DNA from 2 places in the Streptomyces sp. NPDC051217 genome. Region 1 is predicted to be linked to the other one. Evidence: riboswitches for the same ligand, from Rfam matches in the RefSeq annotation. Region 1 holds a riboswitch; the other holds the start of a gene.
The links. Region 1 has a riboswitch for cyclic di-AMP ahead of ACIBBB_RS32830 (M23 family metallopeptidase). Riboswitches for the same ligand answer to the same signal wherever they lie in the genome.
Positions count from the first base shown of each region.

Region 2: linked by a shared signal. The riboswitch ahead of ACIBBB_RS22530 (transglycosylase family protein) and the one ahead of ACIBBB_RS32830 (M23 family metallopeptidase) in region 1 are both predicted to bind cyclic di-AMP.

Region 1 is NZ_JBITEV010000020.1:122,295-129,459, forward strand. Features, by position in the region: gene ACIBBB_RS32820 (MerR family transcriptional regulator) at 1-45, shown strand, start outside; gene ACIBBB_RS32825 (PP2C family protein-serine/threonine phosphatase) at 611-1,699, shown strand; cyclic di-AMP (ydaO/yuaA leader) riboswitch at 2,043-2,197, shown strand; gene ACIBBB_RS32830 (M23 family metallopeptidase) at 2,209-3,273, shown strand; gene ACIBBB_RS32835 (PrsW family intramembrane metalloprotease) at 3,333-4,595, opposite strand; partial or broken gene trmB (tRNA (guanosine(46)-N7)-methyltransferase TrmB) at 4,835-5,551, opposite strand; gene lhgO (L-2-hydroxyglutarate oxidase) at 5,717-6,970, opposite strand; gene ACIBBB_RS32850 (sporulation protein) at 7,148-7,165, opposite strand, start outside.
Region 2 is NZ_JBITEV010000010.1:108,964-116,128, reverse strand. Features, by position in the region: gene ACIBBB_RS22555 (nucleoside triphosphate pyrophosphohydrolase) at 1-27, shown strand, start outside; gene ACIBBB_RS22550 (hypothetical protein) at 67-624, opposite strand; gene ACIBBB_RS22545 (TetR/AcrR family transcriptional regulator) at 729-1,427, shown strand; gene ACIBBB_RS22540 (cytochrome P450) at 1,558-2,817, shown strand; gene ACIBBB_RS22535 (transglycosylase family protein) at 2,958-3,902, shown strand; cyclic di-AMP (ydaO/yuaA leader) riboswitch at 4,160-4,337, shown strand; gene ACIBBB_RS22530 (transglycosylase family protein) at 4,341-5,015, shown strand; gene eno (phosphopyruvate hydratase) at 5,352-6,638, shown strand; gene ACIBBB_RS22520 (septum formation initiator family protein) at 6,784-7,165, shown strand, end outside.

The DNA of each region.
Region 1 (7,165 bases):
GACGCGATGAAGGTCTACGCCGAGCGCCATCTCACCGACGACTGACGGACTTACGACCGGCGTACGACGGGGAGGTACGACGAGGTACGCCGGTGCGGTGACGGTGGGCCGGGCCGCCGTCACCGCACCGGCCCACCGGTAGCCCAGTCGGTCGACAGCGGGTAGCCGCCCGGCGCGTAAGAGGCCAGCCTGGGGGGACGCGGTACCGTCCGCGGCCGTCGACGGACCGGGCAGGAGGCCACTGGTGGGGCACCTGAGAGACAGCGGGGACGACGGGACCGGGGACGGCCCCCTCGGCGGGAGCGAGCACCCTCCCGCCGAGGGGGCCGTCCCCAGCCCCTCCGCCGGGGGGCCCACCCGTAAGGCCCCGCCCCACCACCCCCACGTCCCCTCCAGGCTCCGCCGGCTCAGCGGCAGCCTCCGGCGTGGCATCCAGCGCGGTTTCCGCCGCGCCGACGAAGGTTTCCGGCCGGCGGACGCCGGCCCGGACGACCCCACCTGGAACCGCTCGCATCCCGCCGAGAAGCACCCGCCCGGCTTCGGTCCCGAAGACCCCCGGCCGCCCAGGCGGGGGAGCGGTCGGCTCGCCGCCCGGCCGACGCATCCGCTCGTGGAACTGCTGCCCGGTCTGATCATCGTGGCGGGGATCATCCTGGATCAGGCGACCCCGACCGCCTTCACCGCGTCCCCGTTCTTCTCGGCGGCGCCGCTGGTGGCCGCCCCCTTCTTCTCGTTCACGCGCACTCTCGTCATCGGCATCCTGTCCGTCGGCGCCGTTCTCGGACTGCGCTACGTCAACAACTCCGGGGACGGGGTCGAGATGATCACCGAATCGCTGACCGTCTTCACCGTCTCCGTCCTCGCACTGGCCATCAACGGTGTCGTACGCCGCAGTGGTGAACGCCTGGCCTCGGCGAGGGTCATCGCCGAGGCCGCCCAGCGCGCCGTCCTGCCGACACCCGAGGCCCGGATCGGCGGGCTGCACATCGCCGCGCGCTACGAGGCGGCCGAGGAGGGCGCCTACATCGGCGGTGACCTGTTCGCCGTCCAGGACACGGAGTACGGCGTACGGGTGGTGGTCGGCGACGTACGCGGCAAGGGCATGGGCGCCATCGAGACCGTGGCCGTCGTCATCGGCGCATTCCGGGAGGCCGCCGAGCAGGAGAGGTCGCTCGAAGGCGTCGCGCGGCGGCTGGAGCGGGCGCTGGCGCGCGAAGGCAGGCGGCGCAGCGGGATCGACCTGTTCGAGGGCTTCACCACCGCCGTACTGGCGGAGGTACCGCACGGCGAGGGCATAGCGCGCGTGCTGAACCGCGGGCACCCGGAGCCGCTGCTGCTCGGCCCCGACGGCGCGGTGACCGTGCTGGCCCCCACCGACCCGGCACTGCCGCTCGGGATGGGGGAGCTGGGGACATGGCCGGACCGCGCGGAGGAGATCCCGTACCGGCCCGGGGCGACGCTGCTCCTCTACACGGACGGGCTCTCCGAGGCGCGCAACGCGGAGGGCGTCTTCTACGACCCGGGCGAACGGCTCGCGGGACGGATCTTTCCCGGTCCCGACGACCTGCTGGAGGCGATCGTCGGGGACGTACGGCTGCACACCGGCGGCGGCAGTACGGACGACATGGCGCTGCTGGCCATCAGCCGGCCCACCGAGCGGCAGCCGGAGCGGCGCCGGACGATGCCCGTCGTGCCGTGACGCGATCGCGTGGGTCCGCCCGTGTGGGTCCGCCCGCGTCGGCCCTTCGTTGCGACGAGACCGTCGGACGCGTGGGACCCGCGTGCCGTGATGTCATCTCCCCCGCCACGCTGCGTAGTTGAGACACACCACTCCGCATAATATTTGACGCACCGTCAGATCGAGTGTGTGATCGCACACGGCCCGAACCGCGATCAACTCGCCCGATTGCGCCAGCTTGTGTCCCGGTTGATCCCCGCCGTGCTCGCTAACGATCACCGGGAACAGCTTGGAATAAGTCCCCGTCGTCTATTAACGTTCGATAACGCAGCGCGGTTGTCCCAGCCGTCGAAAGAGACGGCACCGTGCGCACGCGCCGAATTCCGCTAGGAAACCGGGGAACCACCAATTGGGGTGAATCGGGCGTCTTTTGTTGCCTCGTGCGGCGAAACACGCTCGTAGGAGACCTTCCTGCTCCGAACCCGTCAGCTAACCCGGTAGGCGAGAAGGAAGGAAAGGAGAGCGCCCCAGTGGCGTCCAACAGGCCTGCTCCCGAAGCCTCAGTCCCGGTCCGTTTCGGCCCCGGGAGCCGGCTCGCCGGTACCGATCTCGCCGATGGCGAGGCGAACAGGGACTGGGAGGAGTGGAATCCCACCGCGGAGTCCATCCGTCCCGTACGCGGCAAGCACCGTGTCGCCAAGCAGCGCAACGCGCTGGCCCGCAGCTCCACGGTCCTCGGAGTGGGTGTCATCGCCGCGGTCGGCGCCGGAGGCATCGCCTCCGCCCAGGACAAGCCCGCGGTCTCGATATCACTTCCCGACGCGCTCTCGGACAACCTTCCCGACGCCAAGTCCCTTCCCGGTGTCGGGTCTTTCATGTCCGACGGCGACAAGAAGACCGACGAGACTCCCTCCCCGCTGACCACGGCGGGCCTCACCGCCGCGGACACCCAGCAGGGCACCACCGACTCCGGCGAGGCGCTGCGCGCCCGCATCCTCCAGCAGGCGGAGCAGCAGCAGGCCGAGGCCGACGCCGCCCAGAAGGCGAGCGTCGAGAAGGCCGCCGCCGAGAAGGCGGCAGCCGAGGCCCGGAAGCAGCAGACCGACGCGGAGAAGAAGGCCGCCGAGGCGAAGCGCAAGGCGGAGGAAGAGGCCGAGCGCAAGGCCGAGCAGGAGCGCCTGGAGAAGCTGGCCGCCAGCTTCTCGCTCCCCACCTCCTCGTACACGCTCACCTCCACCTTCGGCCAGGCCGGCTCCATGTGGTCCTCCGGCCAGCACACCGGCCTGGACTTCGCCGCCCCCACGGGCACGCCCACCAAGGCCGTCCACAGCGGGACCGTCAAGTCGGCCGGCTGGTCGGGTTCGTACGGCTACCGCGTGGTGCTTGAGCTCGATGACGGTACGGAGATCTGGTACGCCCACCTGTCCTCGATGACCGTCGGCGCCGGCCAGAAGGTCACCACCGGCGAGACCATCGGACGCGTGGGAGCCACCGGCAACGTCACCGGCCCGCACCTGCACCTGGAGGTGCACACCGCGGGCGGCAGTGGCATCGACCCGATGAGCTGGCTGAGCAGCAAGGGACTCACGCCGTAGTACGTGGTTGATCAGGTCGGTCCGTCCAGCCTGATCCGGCCTGATCCAAACGACAGACCCTAGCTCCGATACGGGTTGTAGCCGCCGTAGTCGATGTACGGCGGCGGAGACCACACCCGCCCCGTCGCCCGCGCCGCGTACGTCAGCGCGGGCGACGCCGTTTCCCGGCGCTGCCACATGTGGTGCAGCAGCTCCTGCTCGCGCGCGGCGAAGTCGGGGCCCGCCGTGCCGCGCCCGGCCCGGTGGCGCAGGAACGCCAGAGCGGTCGCGAACGCCTGGTACTCGCCGACCGTACGGGCCGCCTTCGGGCCGTACGCGCGTCCCGCCACGTCGCGCGCCATCGAGCGCGCCCGCATCGAGGACAGGGCGAGCGGCTCGGTCTCGGCGAGCCAGCCTGCCGCCGCGTACGCGGGCAGCTCGGCCGAAACCATGTGCAGTTCGCGCTGCCGGGTCCATATCGCCAGCCAGGTGAGCAGGGCGAAGGCGGGGACCATGAAGGCCGCGTACACCGCGTAGAAGCCGTACGGGCCGAACAGCGACGAGGAACCGTTCCACAGCGCGTGCGTGCCCATCGCGAGCAGCAGGCCCAGCACCGGCATCAGCCACCGGCGCACGCGCTGGCGGCGGGTGGCGAGAGCGGCGATGCCGAAGCCGATGCCCGTCAGGACCGTGAAGAGCGGGTGCGCGAACGGCGACATCACGACCCGTACGAAGAAGGTCGCCGCGGTCACGGCAGGCAGCCCCGAGTTGCCGATCTGCTGGTCCTCTCCGTAGGCGCTGCCGAGATAGAGGATGTTCTCGGTGAACGCGAAGCCGGTCGCGGTGAAGCCCGCGACGACGACTCCGTCGACGAGACCGGTGAAGGACCGCCGCCGGAAGAGGAAGATCAGCAGGATCGCGGCGGCTTTCGCGCTCTCCTCGACGATCGGCGCGACCACCGTGGCCCCCAGGGACTCCGCGCCCGCGGGGTCGGCGGTCGCGGTGGCTATCCACCGGGTCGCGAAGGAGTTCGCCGTGATCGCCACGAGCGCGGCGGCGCAGGCGCCCCAGGCGAAGGAGAACAGGAGATTCCGCCAGGGGCCCGGCTCCACCCGGTCAAGCCAGCGGAAGGCCGCCATCAGCAGCGGTACGGGCAGGATCGCCAGCCCGAGACCGACCAGAAAGCCCTGTGTGCCGGTCTGTTCCCGTACGAGCGACATGAGCAGCAGGCCGCAGAGCGCGAGCAGGATGATCACGGCGCCCGCGCGCACGGCCGGGTGCCGCCAGAACGCGCGGTACGGCCGGTAGCGCCAGCGGGAGCGCTCCGGAACGGCGGCCCACATGTCGCCGAGCTGCTGTTGCCGCTCGGCGGCGGGGATCGCCGGCTCGGGGACTTGAGGGTCGTACGGGGGCGGTCGGGGCGGTTCGGACACCTACTGACCCTAACGAGGGCCACCGACAACCCGCGACGGCGTCCGGCTCGTCCCGGCCAACCCCGGCCCTACTCGGCGGGCGCGCCGTCCGAAGCCGCCCTGTCCGCCGCGTCGTCCGCCGCCGCACCCTCCGCCGCCCCTTCGCCCGCGACGCGGCGGAAGACCAGGTCCCGTACGGCATGGCCCTTTTCGAGGCCCTGGCCCTCGAACCGCGTCAGCGGCCGCGAGACGGGCCGCGGCGCGTAGCCCCCGTCCGGGGCGGTGTTCTCGAACGCGGGGTGCGCGCTCAGCACGTCGAGCATCCGCTCGGCGTACGGCTCCCAGTCCGTCGCGCAGTGCAGTACGGCCCCCGGCTTGAGCACGGGCGCCGCCAGCGTGAGGAACTCGGGCTGGATCAGCCGCCGTTTGTGGTGGCGTGTCTTGGGCCACGGGTCGGGGAAGTAGACGCGTATCCCGTCAAGCGACTCCGGCGCCAGCATCTCCCGCAGCAGGATGATCGCGTCGCCGTTGGCCACCCGGATGTTGGACAGCCCGGTCCGCTCCGCAAGCCGCAGCAGGTTGCCCTGCCCCGGCGTGTGGACGTCGGCGGCGAGGATCCCGGTGCCGGGATCGTCCGCCGCCATCCGCGCGGTCGCCTCGCCCATGCCGAAGCCGATCTCCAGGACGACCGGGAGCCCGTCGAACAGGGCGTCGAGGTCGAGGACCCGCTGTCCGTCGATGTCCAGCCCCCAGAACGGCCACAGCCGCCGCAGGACCTCGGCCTGACCGGTCGTGACCCGGCTGCGGCGCGGCTGGAAGCTGCGGATACGGCGCTCGAAGTGCGATCCGGCGGGGTCGGCGGCCGGTCCCGTGCCCCCGGGGAACATCCGGGACCAGGGGTGGGTGTCGCCGGCGCGCGCGCCGTCGCGGTCGCTGTTCACGTTCATCTGGGTCTCGGACACGTTTTCTCAGCCACGTCGGAATGGGGCAGGGACCTCCGATTCTACGGACCCGTCCGGGCGGCCCGAAAAGATCAGCCGCCCACCGACGCCCTACACCCTGCCCGCGTCCCTCAGCATCGTCAGCGCCCGCCTTGCCACCTCGCGGCCGATCGGGAGCGCGGCCGTCGCCGCCGGCGACGGGGCGTTGAGCACGTGCACCGCGCGCGGTGCCTCCTGGATCAGGAAGTCGTCGGCCAGCGTGCCGTCCCGCAGCACCGCCTGGGCCCGCACCCCGGCCGCCGCCGGGCGCAGATCCGCGTCCGTCACCTCGGGCAGCAGCCGGCGTACGGCGGTGGCGAAGGCGCGCTTGGAGAACGAGCGGCGCAGCTCGCCCGCGCCGTACCGCCAGTGTCTGCGCGCTGTCCGCCAGGATCCGGGCCAGCGGAGCGTGCCCGCCAGCTCACGGGGGCGCACGGTGGACCAGGAGTAGCCCTCCCTGGCCAGTGCGGGCACCGCGTTCGGGCCGACGTGGACGCCGCCGTCGACGCCGCGCGTCAGATGCACCCCCAGGAACGGAAAGGCCGGATCCGGCACCGGATAGACCAGCCCCCGGACGAGACCGGGCCGGGCCAGTTCGTAGTACTCGCCCCGGAACGGGACGATCCGCATGCCCGGGTCGTCGCCGGTCAGCCGCGCCACCTGGTCGCACTGGAGCCCCGCGCAGTTGACGAGGGCGCGGGCCCTGACCACCTCTCCGGAGGACGTACGGACGGCGACGCCCCACGCCCGCCGGTCGACGACGGTGACCTCCATGCCGTACCGCACGGACGCGCCGGACGCCTCCGCCGAATCGGCCAGCCGCGCCGTGACGGCGACGAAGTCGCACACCCCGGTCGTACCGACGTGGATCGCGGCCAGGCCGCGCACCTCCGGCTCGTACTCCATGATCTGCGCCGGGCCCAGCTCCCGCACCGGAACGCCGTTCTCCCGGCCGCGCTGGACCAGGGCGTGCAGCCGGGGCAGCTCGTCGCGGCCGGTGGCGACGATGAGCTTGCCGGTGACCTCGTGCGCGATGCCGTACTCCGCGCAGAACTTGACCATCTCGGCCGCGCCCTTGATCGCGTACCGCGCCTTGAGGGAGCCCGGCCGGTAGTACACGCCGCTGTGGATGACTCCGCTGTTGTGCCCCGTCTGGTGCCGCGCGGGACCGGGCTCCTTCTCCAGGACCGTGACTCGGGTGCCGGGCGCCGCGCGGGTGAGGGCGTAGGCCGTCGACAGACCGACGATGCCGCCACCGATCACCAGCACGTCGCAGTCATAGCCGTAGCCGTGGCCGCCGACGCGACCCGAGCCGTCGTTCTTCACCCGCGCAACCTCCCACCCGATAGTGCACTGGCCCACTGACAATGCCCTTAAACCATCGGGGTACCACGCGTGTCTTACATCGTTCACCAAGCATTCGGGCGGTGGCCCGGCGCCAGGTCGGGGGCGCAGGCCGCCGGCCCTCGCCTCAGCCGGAACCGCCCCCGTCCCCGCCCTCCGCTACGCCGGCGCCACCAG
Region 2 (7,165 bases), on a different contig from region 1:
GCGAAGGGGCGGGACTCGGACGGGTAGCGGTGGGCGGGGTCCGACGCGATCCCCGGTCGCCAACGGTCAGCCCCTGCGGGCCGAGCGGGACAGGCGGAACGCCGAGACGAGGAAGAAGATCCCGCCGAGCGTGGCGTAGCCGGCGAGGGTGGTCAGCGCGGGGTCGTCCTGCGAGGCGCTTCGGATGAAAGTCGCACCGGCCAGCACCGAGATGCCGCCGCTGACGATCATGGCCCACTGGCCACCCATCGGCCGGCGCGCGACGCCCACGAGGAGCTGGACCAGCCCGGAGACGACCGCCCACGCGCCCCAGACGCGCAGCACGTCGGCGACGCCCGAGGTCCCGGCGACCGCGATGCCGACGGCGGCGAGCGAGCTGACGGCGATGTTCGCGTACAGGCCCTTGACCGGCCCGCCGACGCGCGCCGACCTGGCATCGACGACGGCCGCGGCCACGTCGAAGACCGGATAGAGGAACAGCAGCAGCTTCGCCCCGACGGTGAGGTCCGAGCCGGACACCAGCAGAAGCACCGCCCACGCGGCGGCGAAGACGAAGCGAATGACGTACAGCCGACGCAGGGCGGGCGTGGCGCCGATCTGGTCGGCGGAGGCGGTGGACGCCATGGGGTTCTCCAATGAGTAGGAAGCAGAGAGAACGTTCTCTCTACTTCTGGGGAGTCTGGCACACCTCTTCCGCGAAAAACAAGAGAGAGCGTTCTACCCCTACAATGGGTGACATGGCACAGACGGAAGTCGGCACAGGCACCGGAAGGCGGGTCTCAGAGGCCCGCGAGCGGCTCCTGGGGACCGCCGCGCGGCTCTTCTACGCGGAGGGCATCCACACGGTGGGCGTCGACCGTCTGGTCGCCGAGTCGAAGGTCACCAACGCCACCTTCTACCGCCACTTCCGCAGCAAGGACGACCTGGTCGCCGCCTACATCAGAAGCGTCGACCAGGCGATCCGCGCCCAGATCGGCTCCCTGACGGCCGCGGACGTGCCGACCGACGGGATCCTGCGGGGCATCGGTGCGTCCCTGGTCGAGCAGATCCGCTCGCCCGGTTACCGCGGATGCGCCTTCCTCAACGCGGCGGCGGAATTCCCCGATCCCGACCACCCGGTCCACCGGGCCGTCGTGCGACACCGTGACTGGTTCCTGCGGACGATCACCGGACTGTTCGCCGAGATCACCGCCTCGCAGGCCGACCACGCCGGGCGCCACTTCGTCATGCTCCGCGACGGCGCGATGAGCGCCGGCTACCTCGGCGACCCCGTCCTGGCCGGCGAGACCCTGCTGCGCGGCATCGACGGACTGCTGCGGATCCACACCGCCCGTGGGCTCGACGAGACCGCCGCCCCCACCCCCGGCCGGGCGCCCTCGCCGGCCACGCCGGTCTCCGGCATCGAGTGCTCGCCGCCCGGCGGGTAACCGCGTCGATCCACGCTCGGCGGCGCCGAGCGTCTCCTACCTACCGCGACGCGATCCTCGCGGCGAAGGCTCATCAGCTCCGCCCGCACCATGGGAGAACGCCGTCCGCAGGGGCCGTTACTGTCGGGCCATGCACGACCCCGCCGCCACGCCGCCGCCCCCCGCTCCCGCTCTCTTCACCTGGGAGTTCGCCACCGACCCCTACCCCGCCTACGCCTGGCTCCGCGAGCACGCGCCCGTGCGTCGGACCCGGTTGCCGAGTGGGGTCGACGCCTGGCTGGTGACGCGGTATGTGGACGCCAGGCGTGCGCTTGGCGATCCGCGGCTGTCGAAGAATCCCGTGCATCACGCCGAGCAGCCGCACGCCAAGGGGAAGACGGGAATCCCGGGGGAGCGTGGCGCGGAGTTGATGACGCATCTGCTGAATATCGATCCGCCCGACCACACCCGGCTGCGGCGGCTCGTGTCGCAGGCGTTCACGCCCCGGCGGGTGGCCGAATTCGCGCCACGCGTACAGGAGTTGACGGACGGGCTGATCGACGCATTCGCCGCGAAGGGGGAGGCCGACCTCATCCACGACTTCGCCTTCCCGCTTCCCATCTACGCGATCTGCGATCTGCTCGGTGTCCCCCGCGAGGACCAGGACGACTTCCGCGACTGGGCCGGGATGATGATCCGGCACGGCGGCGGGCCGCGCGGTGGGGTCGCGCGGTCAGTGAAGAAGATGCGGGGGTATCTCGCCGACCTCATCCACCGTAAGAGGGATGACCCCGGCGACGACCTGATCTCCGGTCTGATCCGGGCGAGCGACGACGGCGAGCATCTCACCGAGAACGAGGCCGCCGCGATGGCGTTCATCCTTCTCTTCGCGGGGTTCGAAACCACCGTGAATCTGGTGGGGAACGGCGTGTACGCCCTGCTCCGTAACCCCGGCCAGCGCGAGCGGCTTCAGCGCTCCCTCGACGCCGGCGAGACGGAGCTGCTCGCGACCGGGATCGAGGAACTGCTGCGCTACGACGGGCCGGTGGAGCTCGCCACCTGGCGCTACGCCACCGAGGCCGTCGAACTCGGCGGGCAGAGCGTCGCGGTGGGCGACCCCGTCCTCGTCGTACTCGCCGCCGCCGACCGCGACCCGGCGCGGTTCGCCGACCCGGACCGGCTCGACCTGTCGCGGAGTGACAACAAACACCTCGGATACGGCCACGGCATCCACTACTGCCTCGGCGCGCCGCTCGCGCGGCTGGAGGGACAGACCGCGCTCGCGACCCTTCTGACCCGCCTGCCCGACTTGCGACTTGCGGTCGATCCATCCGATTTGCGATGGCGTGGCGGGCTCATCATGCGTGGACTGCGCACGCTCCCGGTGCAGTTCACAGCGGTGCGTGACTGACGGATTGTCAGCACTGTGACTTTCACGTGATCTCCGCTGCATCGACTTGTGACAGGCGTTCGAGTGCGGCTACGTTCACGATCGTCCCGGCACTCACACGCTGGGACTCACGTTTCAGCAGTCTCACGGAAGGCAACCGCATGCGCTCCGGGAACGGCCGGCACCGTCGGCCCCGTCAGGCCCCCGCCCTTGTCGTCGCGGCAGGGGTGACAGGCTCGGCGATCGCCATCCCGCTGCTCGGCGCGACCGGCGCCAGTGCGGCCGACGCCTCCACCTGGGACCGCGTCGCCGAGTGCGAGAGCGGCGGCATGTGGAGCGCCGACCTCGGCAACGGTTACTACGGCGGCCTGCAGATCTCCCAGGAGACCTGGGTCGACTTCGGCGGTACGGCGTACGCCCCCACCGCCGACCAGGCCAGCCGCAGCCAGCAGATAGCCGTCGCCGAGAAGATCCTCGCGGCGCAGGGTCCGAGCGCGTGGCCGACCTGCGCGCTGGTCACCGGGCTCACGGCGGACGCGGACGCGGGCGCCGACGCGGGCGAGGGTGAGAGCCAGGACGCCGGCGCGGACACGGCTCCGGACAGCGAGCCCTCCGAAGGGTCCCCCGAGCCCGAGTCGAGCGAAGAGGCCGTGCTGCCCCCCGCTCCCGAGTCGACGCCGTCGTCCGGGCAGTTCGGCCGCGACTCGGCGTCCGACGCCGACGAGCCGAGCACGGAGCCGAACGCAGAACCGAGCGCGGAGCCCAGCACCGCCGACGCCGCCAAGGGCAAGCACCGCGGCGAGGCGGCCCCCGAGCCGAGCGAGCCGGCCGAGGCGGCCGAGACCGGCAAGGCGGGTAAGGCGGACGAAGACCGCGAAAGCGGCCGTCATGCCTCACGCGGTGACAGCTCGGTGCGCGGCGATGACGCCGCCGCCGACGGCTCGTACACCGTCCGCGCCGGCGACAACCTGTGGGCCATCGCCGACGAGCAGAAGGTGGAGGGTGGCTGGGCGGCGCTCTACAAGGCGAACCGCGAGGTCGTGGGCTCCGACGCGGACCTCATCCTGCCGGGCCAGAAGCTCGATGTGACCGCGAATCAAGGGTAGTTGCACGGGCTATGTCCGCATCTGAGCAAGTGAGACAAGCGTCTCTTCGCCCCAACTGATGCGATCTGCCCGGCAACTCACCCTCTTTCCGTTCCGACCTGCGTAAACAGAGGTTTCCTCGGGGCAGGATGGGCGAATCATCCCGGATGTTCCTTCTTTGAACATCCGGGATGTCTGTGTTTACGGTCTGAACCGCTCGCACCGCGGGCACCGTCGACCGTCACGCCGAATCCTGCCGTCGGTCGGGGGAGTACTCGTCGCATCACGCGCCGAAGGCAGGAGCGGGGGACCCACAGGTAAGCGCCGGTCATCACGGCCGGCTCGGGGTGGAGCCGTGCGCGGTGGGGACGTGAAGACGTTCCCGGGCCGCACGGCCGGGCAACTCACTTGGCCCGAACCCGACAGCTCACCTCGCAGGCGTCGGTGAGGAGATTTCGCATGCTGTTTTCCAGCGCGTCCGGCAAGGGCAAGCACCGTCGTCCGTCCAAGGCCGTCCGTTACGCCACGCTCGCCGGCATCACCGGTGCCGCTGTCGCGGCCCCGCTGATCGGCGCCACCTCCGCCTCCGCCGCCACCACCTCCGAGTGGGACGCCGTCGCCCAGTGCGAGTCCGGCGGCAACTGGTCGATCAACACCGGCAACGGTTACTTCGGCGGGCTCCAGTTCTCCGCCTCCACCTGGGCCGCGTACGGCGGCAGCGCCTTCGCGTCCAGTGCCGACCAGGCCTCGAAGTCCCAGCAGATACAGATCGCCGAGAAGGTCCTGGCGGGCCAGGGCAAGGGTGCCTGGCCGAGCTGCGGCGTGGGCCTGTCCAACGCCTCGAACGACGCCGGCTCCGCCGACCCGGCCCCGCAGGCCGCTCCGAAGGAGCGGTCCGCCCCGCAGCAGTCCGCCCCGCGTGCCGCGAAGGAGCAGCCCGCCTCGCGTAGTGAGACGCGCGGTCCGGTCAAGAAGGGCGACGGCGAGTACAAGGTCAAGCCCGGAGACACCCTCTCCAAGATCGCCGAGACCAAGAAGGTCGAAGGCGGCTGGAAGAAGCTCTTCAAGCTGAACAAGGACATCGTCGAGAACGCCGACGAGATCTTCCCGGGGCAGCAGCTCCACCTGAGCTGACCCTTTCCCCCTGAACCCCGGTCCGGCGCGCCTCACTCCCCCGGACGCGCCGGGCCGGGGTTCGGACGGTCTTCAGGCCATGGGCCGGACCGCGACCGACCGCGCCGGACCGCGCCGGACCGCGCCGGACCCCGACGGACCGCGACCGACCGCGACCGACCGCGCCGGACCCCGACCGCCCCCGGCCGACCCCTGGACATTCGCGGCCGAACGGTCATCGCGGACTCTTTTCGTCCCAGCGGGCGGGCATCTGCCGACCGCCGACCGGGAGCCGGTTAGGCTCATGCCGCAAGGCCAATGAGGCCCTGCACTCCAAGCGTCACATCCCAGAAGGAGATGCTCGTGCCGTCCATCGACGTCGTCGTAGCCCGGGAAATCCTTGACTCCCGAGGCAACCCCACGGTCGAGGTCGAGGTCGGCCTCGACGACGGCAGCACCGGCCGTGCTGCTGTCCCCTCCGGTGCGTCCACCGGTGCGTTCGAGGCCCTTGAGCTCCGCGACGGTGACCAGAACCGCTACCAGGGCAAGGGCGTCGAGAAGGCCGTCCTCGCCGTCATCGAGCAGATCGGCCCGGAGCTCGTCGGCTACGACGCCACCGAGCAGCGCCTCATCGACCAGGCGATGTTCGACCTGGACGCCACCCCCGACAAGTCCTCGCTCGGTGCCAACGCCATCCTCGGTGTCTCCCTGGCCGTGGCGCACGCCGCCTCCGAGGCCTCGGACCTGCCGCTCTTCCGCTACCTCGGCGGCCCGAACGCGCACCTGCTGCCCGTTCCGATGATGAACATCCTCAACGGCGGGTCGCACGCGGACTCGAACGTGGACATCCAGGAGTTCATGATCGCGCCGATCGGCGCCGAGTCGTTCTCCGAGGCCCTGCGCTGGGGCGCCGAGGTCTACCACACGCTGAAGAAGGTCCTGAAGGAGAAGGGGCTCTCCACGGGCCTCGGCGACGAGGGCGGTTTCGCGCCGAACCTGGAGTCCAACCGCGCCGCGCTCGACCTGATCCTCGTGGCCATCAAGGAAGCCGGTTACGCCCCGGGCAAGGACATCGCGCTCGCGCTCGACGTCGCGGCCTCCGAGTTCTACAAGGACGGCTCCTACGAGTTCGAGGGCAAGTCCCGCTCGGCCGCCGAGATGACCGAGTACTACGAGGAGCTCGTCGCCTCGTACCCGCTGGTCTCCATCGAGGACCCGCTCTTCGAGGACGACTGGGCCGGCTGGAAGGTCCTCAACGACAAGCTGGGCAGCAAGGTCCAGATCGTCGGGGACGACCTGTTCGTCACCAACCCCGAGCGCCTGGCCCGTGGCATCGAGGAGGGCTCGGCCAACGCCCTGCTCGTCAAGGTCAACCAGATCGGTTCGCTGACCGAGACCCTGGACGCCGTCGAGCTGGCGCAGCGCAGCGGCTTCAAGTGCATGATGTCGCACCGCTCCGGCGAGACCGAGGACGTCACGATCGCCGACCTCGCCGTCGCCACCAACTGCGGCCAGATCAAGACCGGCGCCCCGGCCCGCTCCGAGCGCGTCGCCAAGTACAACCAGCTGCTGCGTATCGAGGAGATCCTCGACGACGCGGCGGTCTACGCGGGCCGCAGCGCGTTCCCCCGTTTCAAGGACTGACCCGGGCAACCGGCCATCGGCCCGCCCGTCCTACGGCCGTCCCCGGCCACGGTCCCGTACCGTGTCCGGGGACGTACGCGCGTACAGAGGCAGTACGGCAGTACAGAGGAACGGGGCATGCCGGGCCTCTGAGGGAGGCGGGACCATGGCCGCGAACCGGGACCGGTTCTCCACCGCGACCAAGATCAGGATTCTGGGCGAGCAGACCGCCGCCCGGGTCTACCGCTCGCAGACCCGCAGACAGGCCCGCCGCTCCCGGCTCACCGGACGCGCCGCCTTCCTGGTGCTCGTGGTCTGCTCGCTGATCGTGGCGCTCGCCTATCCGATGCGGCAGTACGTGTCGCAGCGGAGCGACATCGCGGAGCAGGAGCAGCTGACGCGCGAGGCCGCGAAGCGGGTCGAGGAGCTGCGGGACGAGAAGGCCCGCCTCCAGGACGACGCGTACATCCAGCGGCTGGCGCGCGAGCATCTGCACTACGTGATGCCGGGGGAGACCGGCTACGTCATGGCCGACCCCCGGGCGGCCG